DNA from 2 places in the Paenibacillus roseipurpureus genome. Region 1 is predicted to be linked to the other one. Evidence: predicted binding sites of a transcription regulator. Region 1 holds the regulator's gene; the other holds the start of a gene.

Evidence for each region. Region 1 encodes CtsR, which represses protease genes until heat stress. Its sites were predicted from a motif close to ATGGTCAATAAAGGTCAAACA; they were not measured.
Region 2: a site for CtsR is predicted at 1,605-1,625, ahead of clpP (ATP-dependent Clp endopeptidase proteolytic subunit ClpP). Genes of this name have one in related genera too.

Annotation. Positions count from the first base shown of each region.
Region 1 covers NZ_CP130319.1:5,525,907-5,532,055, reverse strand. The annotation lists rRNA gene MJB10_RS25155 (23S ribosomal RNA) at 1-2,338, shown strand, start outside; rRNA gene rrf (5S ribosomal RNA) at 2,445-2,561, shown strand; gene MJB10_RS25145 (CtsR family transcriptional regulator) at 2,821-3,282, shown strand; gene MJB10_RS25140 (UvrB/UvrC motif-containing protein) at 3,296-3,802, shown strand; gene MJB10_RS25135 (protein arginine kinase) at 3,826-4,887, shown strand; gene clpC (ATP-dependent protease ATP-binding subunit ClpC) at 4,958-6,149, shown strand, end outside.
Region 2 covers NZ_CP130319.1:292,173-298,321, reverse strand. The annotation lists gene gap (type I glyceraldehyde-3-phosphate dehydrogenase) at 1-94, opposite strand, end outside; gene MJB10_RS01390 (sugar-binding transcriptional regulator) at 179-1,201, opposite strand; tRNA gene MJB10_RS01385 (tRNA-Arg) at 1,456-1,527, shown strand; gene clpP (ATP-dependent Clp endopeptidase proteolytic subunit ClpP) at 1,698-2,279, shown strand; gene MJB10_RS01375 (stalk domain-containing protein) at 2,347-4,110, opposite strand; gene MJB10_RS01370 (HPr family phosphocarrier protein) at 4,318-4,587, opposite strand; gene whiA (DNA-binding protein WhiA) at 4,727-5,668, opposite strand; gene MJB10_RS01360 (gluconeogenesis factor YvcK family protein) at 5,674-6,149, opposite strand, start outside.

The DNA of each region.
Region 1 (6,149 bases):
TCTATATGGGTGATGGCGTGCCTTTTGTAGAATGAACCGGCGAGTTACGTTCCCGTGCGAGGTTAAGTTGAAGAGACGGAGCCGCAGCGAAAGCGAGTCTGAATAGGGCGCCCCAGTACGTGGACGTAGACCCGAAACCGTGTGATCTACCCCTGTCCAGGGTGAAGGTGAGGTAACACTCACTGGAGGCCCGAACCCACGAATGTTGAAAAATTCGGGGATGAGGTGGGGGTAGCGGAGAAATTCCAATCGAACTCGGAGATAGCTGGTTCTCCCCGAAATAGCTTTAGGGCTAGCCTCGGATGTTGTGAGTTGTGGAGGTAAAGCACTGATTGGGTGCGGGGCCCGCCAAGGGTTACCAAGTCCAGTCAAACTCTGAATGCCACAAACTTAAGTCCGGGAGTCAGACAGTGAGTGCTAAGATCCATTGTCAAAAGGGAAACAGCCCAGACCATCAGCTAAGGTCCCCAAGTGTGTGTTAAGTGGGAAAGGATGTGGAGTTGCACAGACAACCAGGATGTTGGCTTAGAAGCAGCCACCATTGAAAGAGTGCGTAATAGCTCACTGGTCGAGTGACTCTGCGCCGAAAATGTAACGGGGCTAAACACGCCACCGAAGCTATGGCTTGCACGTATGTGCATGGGTAGGGGAGCGTTGTGTATACATTGAATTCTGACCGTAAGGACAGGTGGAGCGTACACAAGTGAGAATGCCGGTATAAGTAACGAAAAGATCAGTGAGAATCTGATCCGCCGAAAACCTAAGGGTTCCTGAGGAAGGCTCGTCCGCTCAGGGTAAGTCGGGACCTAAGGCGAGGCCGAAAGGCGTAGTCGATGGACAACAGGTGGAAATTCCTGTACCACCGTAGCCGTTATGAGCAATGGAGTGACGCAGAAGGATAGTGACGCGAGCTGATGGATGCTCGTCCAAGCAGTGAGGCTGGTTAGTAGGCAAATCCGCTAACCGTAAGGCTGGGCTGTGATGGGGAGGGAAACTTAAGTACCGAAGGTCATGATTTCACACTGCCAAGAAAAGCTTCTAGCCAGGCGAAGGTGCCCGTACCGCAAACCGACACAGGTGGGTGAGAAGAGAATTCTAAGGCGCGCGGAAGAACTCTCGTTAAGGAACTCGGCAAAATGACCCCGTAACTTCGGGAGAAGGGGTGCCTCGGTAGGGTGAATAGCCCGAGGGGGCCGCAGTGAAAAGGCCCAAGCGACTGTTTAGCAAAAACACAGGTCTGTGCGAAGCCGCAAGGCGAAGTATACGGGCTGACGCCTGCCCGGTGCTGGAAGGTTAAGAGGAGTGGTTAGGGGGCAACCCCGAAGCTTTGAATTGAAGCCCCAGTAAACGGCGGCCGTAACTATAACGGTCCTAAGGTAGCGAAATTCCTTGTCAGGTAAATTCTGACCCGCACGAATGGCGTAACGACTTGGGCGCTGTCTCAACGAGAGATCCGGTGAAATTTTAATACCTGTGAAGATGCAGGTTACCCGCGACAAGACGGAAAGACCCCATGGAGCTTTACTGCAGCTTGATATTGGACTTTGGTACGATCTGTACAGGATAGGTGGGAGCCTTTGAAGCCTGAGCGCCAGCTTGGGTGGAGGCGCCGTTGGGATACCACCCTGATCGTATCGGAGTTCTAACCTGGTACCGTAAACCGGTATGGGGACAGTGTCAGGTGGGCAGTTTGACTGGGGCGGTCGCCTCCTAAAATGTAACGGAGGCGTTTAAAGGTTCCCTCAGAATGGTTGGAAATCATTCGCAGAGTGCAAAGGCATAAGGGAGCTTGACTGCGAGACCTACAAGTCGAGCAGGGACGAAAGTCGGACTTAGTGATCCGGTGGTACCGAATGGAAGGGCCATCGCTCAACGGATAAAAGCTACCCTGGGGATAACAGGCTTATCTCCCCCAAGAGTCCACATCGACGGGGAGGTTTGGCACCTCGATGTCGGCTCATCGCATCCTGGGGCTGAAGTAGGTCCCAAGGGTTGGGCTGTTCGCCCATTAAAGCGGTACGCGAGCTGGGTTCAGAACGTCGTGAGACAGTTCGGTCCCTATCTGTCGCGGGCGTAGGAAATTTGAGAGGAGCTGTCCTTAGTACGAGAGGACCGGGATGGACGTACCGCTGGTGTACCAGTTGTCTCGCCAGAGGCATCGCTGGGTAGCTATGTACGGAGGGGATAAGCGCTGAAAGCATCTAAGCGCGAAGCCCCCCTCAAGATGAGATTTCCCAGTATGTAAGACCCCTTGTAGACGACGAGGTTGATAGGTTCGAGGTGGAAGTGCGGTAACGTATGCAGCTGACGAATACTAATCGGTCGAGGGCTTAACCTAATATAGGGATCTTTTAGCGAAGCTAAAAGTCTCTCAGCTTTCCTAAGTAGCATACTTTACAAAGTTTCGTATCTAGTTTTCAAGGCGCAAACAAACGCTTTGACTGTTTGGTGATGATGGCGGAAGGGATCCACGCGTTCCCATCTCGAACACGACCGTTAAGCCTTCCAGCGTCGATGGTACTTGAACCGCAGGGTTCCGGGAGAGTAGAACGTTGCCAAGCTACTAAAACCTTTTTGAGAGAAATCTCAGAAAGGTTTTTTGTGTTTTCATGACGGTTCCTATTTCGTTTTATTGCGATGTCTTCGAATAAATCTCTAGGGAAGGTCAACACTAATAAGGTTAACCGCAAAGGACCGGCGCTTTGGGATAATTATTTTAATGAGCAGCACTTGTCAAAAAGAATGGAAATGATTATAATCTGATTAAGGTCAAAGAAAGTCAAAGTCAATTTACTTCTAGAAATCTGGGAGGCCGAATTGATGCGCAATGTATCAGAAATTATTGAACAGTATTTAAAGCATGTCCTGCAACAAAGTACGGAAGGCGCTATCGAGATTCAACGGAACGATTTGGCTGACCAATTTCAATGTGTACCATCTCAAATCAATTATGTCATTAGTACAAGGTTTACTTTGGAAAAGGGCTATTTGGTGGAGAGTAAGCGCGGCGGTGGGGGCTATATTCGCATCCAGAAGATCGAGCTGAAGAGCCATGGATCGATTTTGGATCATATTTTCCGTACGATTCACACCCATATTGATCAAGTCACCTCAGAAGGACTGATTTATCAATTGCAAGAGGGACATTATATTTCGACGAGGGAAGCTAACCTGATTCGGGCAGCGATATCCAGAGATGTACTGGCCTTTAAGCTACCATTGCGCGATGAAATTCGAGCCAAGATTCTTAAAGCAATGCTGATATCCTTGCTTAGTAACTAAGGAGGCAGATGGAATGGTTTGTCAGGAATGCGGGAAACGACCAGCGACGCTTCATTTCACCAAAATTGTGAATGGAGATAAGAACGAATTCCACATTTGTGAGAATTGCGCCCGTGAGAAGGGTGAAATGATTCCAGGCACATCGAATGGCTTTTCGATTCATAATTTACTTTCGGGATTGCTTGATTTCGAACCCTTATCAGCGGCCAAGTCTCAAGCAATTCGCTGTGATAACTGCGGACTTACGTATTCACAATTTAGCAAGTTAGGTCGATTCGGCTGCGGTGCCTGTTATCAGAACTTTTCAGAGAAGTTGGATCCGCTTTTCAAGCGTGTGCACGGCAATATTGTGCATGTAGGCAAAGTGCCTAAACGCAGCGGCGGCATCATCCAATGCAAGCGTGAGATCGATCTTTTGAAGAAAGATATGATGACATGTATTGAGGGCGAAGAGTTCGAGCAAGCTGCTAAAATTCGTGACCAAATTCGTGAAATTGAGAAGAAGATCGCGGGGATGTAAGTTTGTAAGGGAGTGTGAATCCAGTGACATTACAGCGATTTACAGGAGATGCTTTAAGCGAATGGATGAAAGGTGAGGGGCCGGAATCGGATATCGTCATTAGTAGTCGGATCCGCATAGCGCGCAACCTCAGAGACTATCCTTATCCCATGCTCGCAACCAACCAACAATCACAGGAAGTGCTGGAACAGTTATCTGGTGTGCTTGAGAATGATGAACTGGAGACGATCAGCAATTTCTCACTGATTCCGCTCGATGAGCTTAATGAGCTGGAGCGAATGGTGCTGGTGGAGAAACATTTAATTAGTCCAAATTTAGCTAACGAATCCAGGAATGGTGCCGTTATTTTAAGCGATAATGAGTCTATTAGTATTATGATCAATGAAGAGGACCACCTTCGCATACAATGTTTATGTCCAGGTTTTCAGATTAAAGAGGTTTGGGACTTGGCCAATCAAATTGATGATATTTTTGAAACTCAGTTGGATTACGGCTATGATGAAAAAAGAGGATACTTAACGAGTTGCCCAACCAATGTGGGTACGGGAATCCGGGCTTCTGTTATGATGCATTTACCAGCGCTTGTACTGAGCCAACAAATTAATCGAATTTTATCCGCGGTTACACAAGTTGGGTTGACGGTTAGAGGATTATACGGGGAAGGTAGCGAAGCATTAGGTAATCTATTCCAAATCTCCAACCAAATCACGCTAGGTCAATCCGAAGAAGAGATCATTGATAATCTTTACAGTGTGGCCAGGCAGATTATTGAGCACGAACGCGCTGCAAGACATAAGCTATTGCAAGAGTCCAAAATGCGGATAATTGATCGTGTCAATCGCTCCCTCGGCATCCTCTCTTACGCGGGGATTATCGATTCGAAAGAAGCAGCTCAGCGCTTATCCGATGTACGTCTGGGGATCGATCTAGGGATTATCAATAATGTATCTCCTAACGTGTTGAACGAGCTTCTTGTGATGACACAGCCTGGATTTCTCCAACAGTATGCTGGGGAAAAGCTAAATGCCGATGAGCGAGACATGCGTCGTGCAGAGCTGATTCGAGAGAAATTTGGCAGGATATAAGCAGGGTCAGAATGGATTAGAATCATCCTTTTAGCAGGACAGAGAATTATTACTTTTGGAGGTGTTCGCTATGATGTTTGGCAGATTTACGGAACGTGCGCAGAAGGTGCTTTCTTTAGCTCAAGAGGAAGCTGTTCGATTAGGACATAACAATATTGGAACAGAGCACATTTTACTTGGACTTATTCGTGAAGGTGAGGGTATTGCTGCTAAAGCACTCGTTGCGCTCGGCTTAGGTCTTGAGAAAATTCAAGATGAAGTAGAATCTCTTATTGGTAGAGGGCAAGAGCAACCAACGAACATCGCCTATACGCCTCGAGCGAAGAAAGTGATTGAGCTTTCGATGGATGAAGCGAGAAAATTAGGTCACACGTATGTGGGGACTGAACATATTTTATTAGGCCTAATTCGTGAAGGTGAAGGGGTAGCCGCAAGAGTTCTTAACAACTTGGGTGTCTCCTTGAATAAAGCACGTCAGCAGGTTCTACAGCTTTTGGGCAGCAGCGAGACAGTGTCGCCAAGTCACGGCACGAATCCAAATGTGAACACGCCTACATTAGATGGGTTGGCAAGGGATTTGACGGCGTATGCGAAAGAAGGGCATTTGGACCCTGTTATCGGGCGTAGCAAGGAAATCGAGCGGGTTATTCAAGTATTGAGCCGCAGAACGAAAAACAATCCGGTGCTAATCGGTGAGCCAGGTGTCGGTAAAACAGCGATCGCGGAAGGTCTTGCTCAGAAGATTATCAACAATGAGATTCCTGAGACGTTAAAAGATAAACGTGTCATGACGCTCGACATGGGTTCTGTTGTTGCAGGAACGAAATATCGCGGCGAGTTCGAGGATCGCCTCAAAAAGATTATGGATGAAATTCGTCAAGCCGGTAATATTGTATTGTTCATTGATGAATTGCACACCTTGATCGGTGCGGGCGGCGCGGAAGGCGCGATTGACGCTTCCAATATTCTAAAACCAGCCTTAGCTCGTGGCGAGCTGCAATGCATCGGGGCTACGACACTGGATGAGTACCGTAAATATATCGAGAAGGATGCTGCGCTGGAGCGTCGTTTCCAACCAATTACGGTGGATCAACCTTCGCCAGAAGAGGCGATTCAAATTTTGTACGGTCTGCGTGATCGCTACGAGGCGCACCACCGTGTGAAAATCACGGATGCCGCGATTCAAGAGGCGGTTAAATTGTCGGATCGTTACATTACGGATCGTTTCCTTCCCGATAAAGCAATTGATTTGATCGACGAAG
Region 2 (6,149 bases), 620 kb from region 1:
CTGCTACGATTTGTACATCTGGGTTGTTCAATGCTGCACGGAATACGTTACGACCAATACGACCAAAACCGTTAATACCTACTTTTGTTGCCATCGTCAATTCCTCCTAAGATTACATGAATAATTATATTTCAAAACGCAGCCAGATAAGGCATACGTTATGATGTCATCTTACTAGCTAAACATGCTTCATAATTTCCAAAGCTGCCGCTTCGTCGGTTACCAGCACGTCTTCCTGCCCATGTCTGAGAACTGACGCAATTGCCTCGCCCTTGCTCTTACCGCCTGCAACACCAATCACAACCTCCACCCGCTGCAGATCCTCTAGCCGCAGTCCAACTGTCGGCATCTTGTGAACCACATTCCCTTGGCGGTCAAAATAGTATCCGAGCGCTTCCGCCAGTGCACCTTCCGCTCTCAGACTGTCCGTAGTCTCTGGATCGACTTTACGTCTTCGTGCCATGACCATAGCATCTCCGATACCATGCACAACAATGCGACAACTGCGCACCGCGCCCACAACTTCCTGAATCTGCGAATCCTGAATGAGGGATTGATACGCTTCTTCCCCAAGATGATCTGGCACATGCAGCAGTCGATACTTACCGCCTGTTTTCTTCGCCATAATGGAGGCAATCGTGTTCGCTTGCATATCCACGCTTTCACCAAGTCCACCGCGTGCAGGTACGAACATACTGCCTTTCATCGAAGAGGAGAGAACCAAATGGTTCGCAATCTGCGCCATCGTCGAGCCGCCTGTTACCGCGATGATATCATCTTTGGCTACATACTTACGTAGAGCAGCCGCACCTGCGCGCCCAAGCTCTTTCTTCGTAAAGATTGAGGAGTCCGCGTCGCCAGGAACAATAATCACCTGCGATAAATGAAAAGCCTTTGCCACACTGTCTTCCAAATCGGTGAGTCCAAACGCCATCTTAATGATCGGCTGCATATCCTCTAGCAATTGATGGCCAGACTCGCTAAGCTTCATACCTGTCGCATCGGACTCCAACAGTCCTAGCTCCTTCAAGAAGTCCACTTCGCCACGGAGTACGCGCTCTGTCATATCGAGTGAGGACGCTAACGTCCGCCTGCCCACGACACCGGAAACTAAAATGTGCTGCAGAATCGAGTAGCGTTTCTTCATGATGTCCATAAGATCAGGCATGAGCTGTTTCTGAATATCAAGAATCTCTCTCATAGGACGATTACTTTCGCTCCTGATCCATCGTAGGACGTTTTGTGTCCCAGGTATACATTTTGTGTCCCACCTGGGTGAAAAAAAAGTTCCTTGCATCTGACTTATTTTGTTTCGCATTTACATTTCTTATTATAACCAAAATCTGTGCAACATTCAACATTTGTTCAAACAATTTCATCAATTTAGGCTGAAAGGGCTTTCTGTCTTGCTTTTTCTGGGGACCTGACTTATAATAACCCTTGCTTCACTTTTATGCGCCCGTGGTCCAATGGATATGACGTAGGCCTCCGAAGCCTGAGATAAAGGTTCGATTCCTTTCGGGCGCGTCCAGCAACACCGTACAACGAATACCGCAGTTATGAAAAACCTCGAATCAGCGCTGAAGCTGATTTTTTTTGCGTTTAGTTTGACCTTTCTTGACCTTCGGACGTTTTTTCGTTATCATACTTGTAGATACTGTAAATAGTATGTAACCCAACCCAAGGAGGTCATTCTCATGAGTTTTATTCCTATGGTCGTCGAACAGGACGCGCGCGGTGAAAGAGGATATGACATCTACTCTCGCTTGCTGAAGGACCGCATTATTTTCCTAGGCACAGGTGTCAACGATGTTGTGGCGAACTCCATCATTGCTCAGTTACTCTTCTTGGCCGCTCAAGATCCTGATAAAGATATCTCGCTATACATCAACAGCCCAGGCGGATCCATCACGGCTGGTATGGCGATCTACGACACGATGCAGTTCATTAAACCAGACGTATCCACGATCTGTGTTGGTATGGCCGCTTCGATGGGCGCATTCCTGCTCACGGCTGGCGCCAAAGGCAAGCGTTACGCGCTGCCGAACAGCGAAGTGATGATTCACCAGCCGCTAGGCGGTGCAGAAGGTCAAGCCTCAGACATCGAAATTCGCGCGAAGCGCATTTTGAAAATGAGAGACAACCTGAACACGATCCTCGCGGAGCGTACAGGTCAAACATTCGAGCGTATCGAGAAAGATACAGACCGCGACAACTTCATGAGCGCACACGAAGCTATGGAATACGGACTCATCGATAAAGTCATCGAGCGCGTCTAAACTTATACAAAAACCAGCCTGATCCCCTGCTCATCTGAGCAGGGGGATCGGCTGGTTTTTTAGTTTCTTATTTCTTATCTTCGAGTGGATAGAAAATCAAATCAATTGGGAATGCCGAGCCCGCTGGAGGCGTGAACTCAATATCTAAAGCATCTTCCGTGCCTGTCGTACGCGCTAGCACCTCTAAGCCATCAAACGCTGTGAGGACTCCGGAATACGGTACAGGAATGATTTCACCATTAATCTTAAATGGTCCCTTGAATACGCCGCCTCTGGCCATAATCATCACAGCCATCTTGCGCGGCTTATCCGCATGGATTTTGTAAACGACGCCGTAATTCCCGCCATTGATCACATCTAGCTTACGCATGACGTCGTAACCCTTCACGAATGGATCGGTTTTGTTGTCCCCTATTGTGAGTACAGACGTTTTCGTGAAGCTTGAAGCATCCACTTTCCATAGAATTTCAGATACAGGGAACGTCCCGCGCACATGGCCATTAAAGGAGAGCAGCGGCAGATCTTTTACCGTTGACGTTGTTAGCATTTGATCCGTTGCAATAAAGGACATTTGAAGCTCGCCATTCGTTTCGACGTCATAGAACAAATTGACCCCTTGGCCAGGGTAGAACTCCGGCAGTTTCGCATACACATAACTGGCGTGAGGCAGCACGGTCATTTCGTCGGTATACACATTGTTCAGCAAGAAATCGACAGATGCTTCACTGCCAATCAAATTCGCGTATACCGAAGGGTAGACCTCGCCTTTGTTCGTCGTTTTAATCGTAATCGGCTTATCCGTATTGTTCGTTGCAAAAATCGCAAACGTCATCTTCTTATTCGTGCCGTTGATATGGTCCGCGTACAAGCGCGCTTTGCCATTGATGTTGTCCTGATACAGAATCCCGTTCGTTGTGAACTCCTCAGGACTGTCACTCACCAGCAGTGAGCGGCCTTGCACTTCTTTCACTTCCCGCGGAAGCATCGGCATATCGGTGAAATGCGAATAAATCGTCGGCCAATTCGTTTTGATAAATCCGCCAACTGGTTTCGTATAAATCGGATATTCGACTTCACTTAAGTATTGTTCATTAACGACCGTTACATAGCTCTTAAACAGCTTACTCACATGGTCATGACGATCCTTAACCGTTAACGTGACAGGGTAGCTGCCTGGCTTAAAGAACGCTTCTTGTTTACCCGTCCAGTCATAGGAGACAATCCCTTCAGCATCTGGATCATAGCTCAAATCCACATATTTAACGGGCTCTCCCAGCCTGTAGGTAGGCTTCGCTGTGGAAAACTTAGCTACGGGACGTGAATTGCTGTCCTGATTGATATAAATCCCTTCAGGTGCTTTGAAATGGACAATCTCCACACGTCGAAGTTCACTGTTGTACGTGTACTTAGCTCCCATGTAATCAGCCAACCACGTCAGCTTCACAAGAAGCTTGCCGTTCACGATTGCCGCTACGGAATTGAACGGGATATCGACACCATTCGTCGTCACCGTCTTATGATCGGAATCCAGCACGATATTATAGCCTGGCGGCGCCATTTGGATGGTACGGGATAAATCGTTCCACTCCACTTGGAAACCCATCGTATCGCCAAGAAACTTGGCTGGAACAAAGGTGCTGCCATCAATAATCGTTGCAGGCGAGTCTAGGTGTATTTGCTCTTGATTGACGAATGCTTCTGCCTTATCAATATAAAGTAGAATAAAGGACGAACTTGTGGATACCGCCTGTGCGGCTGGTGCCCCGATCGTGGTGACAAGAAATAAAAGTAGAGCAAGTAAAGCAGTCATTTCTTTCTTCATCAGATTCATTTGTACGGCTCCTTCTCCAAGCTTAGATAGGCACGTTTGGAGGAACTACAAATAGCCTTATCCATCGTGACCACGTCTATTAGACGTAGCCAAGTGAAAAAGGTTGCTAATTTCACTAAATGTTAACAAATTTGGCGTCTCACACTGAAATGGGATTACCCCTTAAAATTGCAAAAAAGCCCCCTCGAAAGGCAGGCTTTTAAAGGATTATTGGTTTTCCAACTCTTCCTTACTGACTAATGTGACTAAAGCGTTTACAGCCTGCTCGGCATCCGAACCTTCTGCACTTATGAAGACTTCGGTCCCTGTGCTTATCGCAAGACTCATAATTCCCATGATGCTTTTCGCATTCACTTTCTTCTCATCTTTCTCAACAAAGATCTCGGATGAAAACTTATTCGCCTCTTGAACAAACAATGCCGCAGGTCTGGCATGAAGTCCTGTTCTCAACTTCACAACGACTGGACGTCTGGACATGGAACTAATTCCCCCTAGTGTGGAGCTTATATGGATTACTACTAAATAACAGCGTTTAGCTTATGTTTTAATATTATAGCATTTTTCCTTCAAGTACACTAGAAAAAATGCGAAAAACTTATGGGAGTGTTATTGGGGCCTAGTTTATCTGCGAATTTCGGTGTTTTTCGGCCAATTCGTCTATTTTTCGCAGCCGATGATTGACACCAGACTTACTTACACTGCCTGCTAGCATATCACCGACCTCCTTCAAATTCAAGTCGGGATGCATAAGTCTGATCTCTGCAACCTCTCTTAACTTCTCAGGTAAACTGTCGAGGCCGACTTCGCGCTGCAGCAATCGAATGTTCTCGATCTGTCTGACAGCGGCCCCGATCGTCTTATTCAGATTCGCCGTCTCACAGTTCACGATCCGATTCACGGAGTTTCGCATATCCTTCATGATCCGGACATCCTCGAACCGCAACAGCGCCTGATGGGCACCGATGATGCTCAGAAACTCAATAATTTTCTCGCCTTCTTTGATGTACAGCACGAACCCTTTCTTTCGCTCGATAAATCTAGCATTGAGATCGAACTTATTCGCAAGCTGCGTTAGCGCCTTGCAGTGTTCTTCATAGAGTGAGGCAATCTCCAAATGGTAGGATGAACCTTCCGGATTATTTACGGACCCTCCTGCCATAAAGGCCCCACGCATATAAGCACGCTTACAGCAATTGCCGCGAATAATGTCCTTATTAATGCCTGTCGTAAAAATGAATCCCTCGGAAACAATTTTCAAATCGCTGAGCAGCTCCTGAACTTGGCCAGGGACCCTTACGATATAAACATTGTTTTTCTTGAGACGCATCTTCTTACGTACAAGAAGTTCCGTGTGGGTATTATACGTCTTCTTAATCAACGAGTAAATACGCCGCGCGATCGCTGCGTTTTCCGTAGAAACGTCCAGCACAACACGCTGGCTCGTTAACTGTACAGAGCCATTCATGCGAATGAGCGCGGACAGCTCCGCTTTTTCACAACAAGGTTCGGAATCGTTGATTAACGTTAATTCTTTTTTGGTTGTTGCCGCAAAGGACAAGGGACTCACTTCTTCCTTAACAGCCAGCTTTCGACGAGCTGATAGATATGGTCACTCAATTTCTCGGCATCATGACGAAGATAGGTGCGGAACAGCACAAGTCGATCAGCGATTACGCGATAGCCTCTTTTCGTCACTTCGTCTAAGTCTAAATGAACCGCTTTCGAACCTTTTTCCGCATATCTCGCTTGCACTTGAGGCGGAATTTCACCATTATTGACAATTACATAATCAAATAAATGCTGCCCTAAATGATCGTAGATGGCATCCAAATGATCACTGACTGAGTAATCGTCGGTTTCGCCTGGCTGTGTCATGACGTTGCAGATGAATAATTTCACCGCGTTCGAAGCCATAATTTCTTCGACAATACCTGGCACAAGCAGATTAGGCAATAAGCTCGTATATAGACTGCCAGGGCCGCAAAGAATCGCATCCGCCTCACGAATCGCATGAATCGCATCCGTTAGCGGCGTTACAT